Regions from separate parts of the Streptomyces sp. CLCI03 genome, predicted to be linked through region 2. Evidence: predicted binding sites of a transcription regulator. Region 2 holds the regulator's gene; the other holds the start of a gene.
The links. Region 2 encodes HrcA, which represses chaperone genes, less so after heat shock. Its sites were predicted from a motif close to TTNGCACTCNGNNNNNCNGAGTGCNAA; they were not measured.

Region 1 (2,911 bases), 2.0 Mb from region 2:
GGCCGCCGGCGAGGGCGAGGTCCAGCCCGCGGTGGCCGTCGTGGGCGACGTCGACCCGGTGCCCGTCGGCGGAGAGGCCCCGCCGCAGGGATTCGGCGAGGCCTTCTTCGTCTTCGACCACGAGGATGCGCACGGCTCAAGCGTCACATATCGGTGAAACCCTCAGGAGTGGTGCTTCGGTGTCGTGCCGACGGGCGGTTCCGACCCCACGGCTGCGGCGGACCCGGCAGCGGACCCGGCAGCGGATCCGGCGGAGGACCCGGCGGCGGTGTCGGCGGACCATCCGGCACCGGTTTCGGTACCGGATCCGGCGTGCGGGATCCTGACCGGCCCGAAGTTCGGGGGGAGGTCGGCCGCGGCGGGCCATGCCCGGCGGCGCCGGCGGCGTTCGGCGGCGTCGCGGGTGGCCGCCGTCAGCGCCCACGCGGGGAACGCGAAAGCGGTCAGGCCGAACCCCATGGGTATCAGCGAGGTCGCCAGGTCCGGCGGGACCGCCTTGTCGGCCGACGGTCCGCCGACGAGGCGGGTCACCGGCTCCTGCGGCCGACTGTGGAAGACGCCCTCGGATTCGATCGGGCGGATCGTGAACGAGCCGTCGGAGGCGGTGAAGGAGCCCTCGCACTCTCCTTGCGTCTCGCCCTCGGAATCCAGCTCCCAGGTGCAGCGTTCGGCGGTGAAGGAGCCCTCCACCCCCGTCAGCTGGGTCACCAGCCGCGGTACGCCGACCGAGAACGCGTAGATCCCGCACGCGAGGCCGATGACGATGGGGATGGCGTGCTGCACGTCCACGCCCGAGCTCTGCCTGGTCATGCGGGGACAGTAGCGATTCCGAACGTTCGTACGCTCGCGGTTCCGGGGTTCCGGGCCCGGTCCGCGCAACGCCCGGTGGCGGGAATTGGCACTCCGCTTGACCGAGTGCTAATCGCCGGAATAGTCTCGCACCTGGCACTCACCCCTGGTGAGTGCCAACACAGCGACAGGCAGATCCGGCACCCGCGACGACGGATCGACCTGGTCGCCACCTCAGACAGTTAACCCCGGATCTCCGAAGGGGGAGGTCGGATCGTGACGACCACCAGCTCCAAGGTTGCCATCAAGCCGCTTGAGGACCGCATTGTGGTCCAGCCGCTGGACGCCGAGCAGACCACGGCCTCCGGCCTGGTCATCCCGGACACCGCGAAGGAGAAGCCCCAGGAGGGCGTCGTCCTCGCGGTGGGCCCGGGCCGCTTCGAGGACGGCCAGCGTCTCCCGCTGGACGTCACCGTCGGCGACATCGTGCTCTACAGCAAGTACGGCGGCACCGAAGTGAAGTACAGCGGCGAGGAGTACCTCGTCCTCTCGGCTCGCGACGTGCTCGCGATCGTCGAGAAGTAATTCTCTTCTTCAGTACTGCTTTTGAGCTGCGCCCCTGGTCACCCCGCTGATTGCCGGGCGGCGAGGGGCGTAGCTCGTTTGAACCCGAGTTTTCGAGAGGGCTGAACCGCTCCCATGGCGAAGATCCTGAAGTTCGACGAGGACGCCCGTCGCGCCCTCGAGCGCGGCGTCAACAAGCTTGCCGACACGGTCAAGGTGACGATCGGCCCCAAGGGCCGCAACGTCGTCATCGACAAGAAGTTCGGCGCCCCCACCATCACCAACGACGGTGTCACCATCGCTCGCGAGGTCGAGCTGGACGACCCGTACGAGAACCTGGGCGCGCAGCTCGTGAAGGAGGTGGCGACCAAGACCAACGACATCGCGGGTGACGGCACCACCACCGCCACCGTGCTGGCCCAGGCGCTGGTCCGCGAGGGTCTGCGCAACGTCGCCGCGGGTGCTTCCCCGGCCGCCCTGAAGAAGGGCATCGACGCCGCGGTCAAGGCCGTGTCCGAGGAGCTCCTCGCGACCGCCCGCCCGATCGAGGACAAGTCCGACATCGCCGCCGTGGCCGCGCTCTCCGCGCAGGACCAGCAGGTCGGCGAGCTCATCGCCGAGGCGATGGACAAGGTCGGCAAGGACGGTGTCATCACCGTCGAGGAGTCCAACACCTTCGGCCTGGAGCTGGAGTTCACCGAGGGCATGGCCTTCGACAAGGGCTACCTCTCGCCGTACATGGTCTCCGACCAGGAGCGCATGGAGGCCGTCCTCGACGACCCGTACATCCTGATCAACCAGGGCAAGATCTCCTCGATCCAGGACCTGCTGCCGCTGCTGGAGAAGGTCATCCAGGCCGGCGCCTCCAAGCCGCTGCTGATCATCGCCGAGGACGTCGAGGGCGAGGCGCTCTCCACCCTCGTCGTCAACAAGATCCGCGGCACCTTCAACGCGGTGGCCGTCAAGGCCCCCGGCTTCGGTGACCGTCGCAAGGCGATGCTCCAGGACATGGCCACCCTCACCGGTGCCACCGTCATCGCCGAAGAGGTCGGCCTCAAGCTCGACCAGGCCGGTCTGGACGTACTGGGCTCCGCCCGCCGCGTGACCATCTCCAAGGACGACACCACCATCGTCGATGGTGGCGGCAGCCACGAAGAGGTCCTCGGCCGCGTCAACCAGATCAAGGCCGAGATCGAGTCCACCGACTCGGACTGGGACCGCGAGAAGCTGCAGGAGCGCCTGGCGAAGCTCGCCGGTGGCGTCTGCGTCATCAAGGTCGGCGCCGCCACCGAGGTGGAGCTCAAGGAGAAGAAGCACCGCCTTGAGGACGCCATCTCGGCGACCCGCGCCGCGGTCGAGGAGGGCATCGTCTCCGGCGGTGGCTCCGCGCTCGTCCACGCCGTCAAGGTCCTCGAGGGCAACCTCGGCCTGTCGGGCGACGAGGCCACCGGTGTCGCGGTCGTGCGCCGCGCCGCCGTCGAGCCGCTGCGCTGGATCGCCGAGAACGCCGGTCTCGAGGGTTACGTCATCACCTCGAAGGTCGCCGAGCTCGACAAGG
Region 2 (2,911 bases):
AGCGGGATCGCCTGGCCGGACCCGGTGCCGGGCCGGATGTCGATCTCCTCCAGCCCGTCCAGCGTCTCCAGCGGACACTTGGTGCCCAGTGCGGCCGCCGTCATCGGGATGGTGACCGTGCAGTGCAGGTCGTCCCCGCGCCGCTGGAAGGTCGGGTGCGCCAGCTCGTGGATCTCCACGTACAGGTCGCCGGCGGGGCCGCCGCCGGGGCCGACCTCGCCCTCGCCCGCGAGCTGGATCCGGGTGCCGTTCTCGACACCCGCCGGGATCTTGACGGTGAGGCTGCGACGGGAGCGGACCCGGCCGTCGCCCGCGCACTCGTGGCACGGGGTCGGGACCACGGTGCCGAAGCCCTGGCACTGCGGGCAGGGCCGCGAGGTCATGACCTGGCCCAGGAAGGACCGGGTGACCTGGGAGACCTCACCGCGGCCGCGGCACATGTCGCAGGTCTGCGCCGAGGTGCCGGGAGCTGCTCCCTCGCCGGAGCAGGTGTTGCAGACGACGGCCGTGTCGACCTGGATGTCCTTGGTGGTCCCGAAGGCCGCCTCGTCCAGCTCCAGGTCGAGGCGGATCATCGCGTCCTGGCCGCGCCGGGTCCGCGAGCGCGGGCCGCGCTGCGAGGCCTGGCCGAAGAAGGCGTCCATGATGTCGGAGAAGTTGCCGAAGCCACCCGCTCCGAAGCCGCCCGCTCCGCCGCCACCGCCCGAGGAGGACAGCGGGTCGCCACCCAGGTCGTAGACCTGCTTCTTCTGCGGGTCCGAGAGGACCTCGTAGGCGGCGTTGATCTCCTTGAAACGCTCTTGCGTCTTGGGATCAGGGTTCACATCCGGGTGCAGCTCGCGCGCGAGCCGCCGGAATGCCTTCTTGATCTCGTCCTGCGATGCGTCGCGGCGCACGCCGAGAACGGCGTAGTAGTCCGTGGCCACTTACGACTCCGCCAGGATCTGTCCGACGTAACGTGCCACTGCGCGTACCGCTCCCATCGTTCCGGGGTAGTCCATGCGGGTCGGTCCGACCACGCCGAGTTTGGCGACTGCTTCGCCGCCCGAACCGTAACCGACCGAGACGACCGACGTGGAGTTCAGTCCCTCGTAGGCGTTCTCATGCCCGATCCGTACGGCCATTCCCGACTCGTTGGCCTCGCCCAGCAGCTTGAGGAGCACGACCTGCTCCTCCAGCGCTTCGAGCACCGGCCTGATCGTCAGGGGAAAATCGTGTCCGAAGCGGGTGAGATTGGCGGTTCCGCCGATCATCAGCCGCTCTTCGGCTTCCTCGACCAGGGTTTCGAGGAGGGTCGCGAGCACGGTGGAGACGGTGCCGCGGTCCTCGGCCTCGAAGGACTCGGGGAGGTCCTGGACGAGCGGGGGCACATCGGTGAAGCGGCGCCCCACGACCCGGCTGTTGAGCCGGGCCCGCAGGTCCGCGAGCGAGGTCTCCCCGAAGGGGCTCGGGCAGTCGATGAGCCGCTGCTCGACCCGCCCGGTGTCCGTGATCAGTACGAGCATCAGGCGCGCGGGAGCGAGCGAGAGCAGCTCCACGTGCCGAACGGTCGACCGGGTCAGGCTCGGGTACTGGACGACGGCGACCTGCCGGGTGAGCTGCGCGAGCAGCCGTACCGTGCGGCCGACCACGTCGTCGAGGTCGACGGCGCCGTCGAGGAAGTTCTGGATGGCCCGGCGCTCGGGCGACGACAGCGGTTTGACCCCCGCCAGCTTGTCGACGAAGAGGCGGTAGCCCTTGTCGGTGGGGATCCGGCCGGCGCTGGTGTGGGGCTGGGCGATGTACCCCTCCTCCTCCAGCACGGCCATGTCGTTGCGCACGGTGGCGGGCGAGACGCCGAGCCGGTGCCGCTCCGTGAGCGCCTTGGAGCCGACCGGCTCCTCCGTCCCGACGTAGTCCTGGACGATGGCGCGCAGCACTTCGAGTCTGCGTTCGCTGAGCATCGCGCGCACACCTCCAGCTGTGGTCCGTTGCCGTGTTCTGCCGTGTTTGTTGGCACTCTGATCGTTCGAGTGCCAGAGAGCCCCCGCTCAGTGTACGGCCGGGCGGTAAGCCCCTGGCAAGGGAGGCCCGCCAGGGTAGCGTCGCCGTATGGACGTGCGTTGGGAAGAGTCCGGGTGGGAACGGCTGACCGGACGGGTCGGCCGGCGGCGACTGCCGGTGTGGGACTGCACCGTGGGACTGGTGGTGGGCAAGGATTCGGTCCTTCTGATCGACCCCGGTTCGTGTGTACGCGAGGGCGCTCAGGTACGCGCCGAGGCGGAGCGGCTGACGGGCCGGCGCGTGACCCATATCGCATTCACGCACGGTCATTTCGATCATGTCCTGGGCGGGGCCGCCTTCGCCGGGGTCGAGGTGTTCGGGGCGGTCGGGCTGGCCGCGCTGCTGTCGACGGGCCGTGAGGAGCTGCGTCGGGACGCGGTACGGCACGGGCTCGCGGCGGCGGAGGCGGCACAGGCCGTGGACCTGCTGGTGCCGCCCCGGCACGAGGTGTCGGGCGAGTGGACGCTGGAACTGGGCCGCGTACAGGTGCTGCTGGCCAACGTGGGGCCCGGGCACACCGGCCACGACCTGGCCGTCTTCGTGCCGGGCGAGCGCGAGGTGGTGTTCTGCGGGGACCTCGTCGAGGAGTCGGGCGAGCCCTCGGTGGGCCCGGACGCCATGGTGGGGCAGTGGCCCGCGGCCCTGGACCGGCTGCTGTCGCTGGGCGGGGACGACGCGCTGTACGTGCCGGGTCACGGAGCGGTGGTCGGGGCGGAGTTCGTCCGTGCGCAACGCGCCACACTGGCGGCCGTTTCCGGCGTGTCGGAGGCATGACGCGCGCGGCTCTCCTACTGTCGGCCGGATGCGCGAGTACTCCCCCGACCTGACCCCGCAGTGGAAGCGACCCAAGGCCGTGCCGGAGGTGGCG

Region 1: the regulator HrcA is predicted to act here: its motif matches at 896-922, upstream of groES (co-chaperone GroES).

The regions. Positions count from the first base shown of each region.
Region 1 covers NZ_CM132132.1:3,371,685-3,374,595, reverse strand. The annotation lists gene ACWG52_RS15325 (response regulator transcription factor) at 1-133, opposite strand, end outside; gene ACWG52_RS15320 (hypothetical protein) at 163-810, opposite strand; gene groES (co-chaperone GroES) at 1,066-1,374, shown strand; gene groL (chaperonin GroEL) at 1,489-2,911, shown strand, end outside.
Region 2 covers NZ_CM132132.1:5,407,225-5,410,135, reverse strand. The annotation lists gene dnaJ (molecular chaperone DnaJ) at 1-926, opposite strand, end outside; gene hrcA (heat-inducible transcriptional repressor HrcA) at 927-1,943, opposite strand; gene ACWG52_RS24900 (MBL fold metallo-hydrolase) at 2,092-2,817, shown strand; gene ACWG52_RS24895 (DUF3097 domain-containing protein) at 2,846-2,911, shown strand, end outside.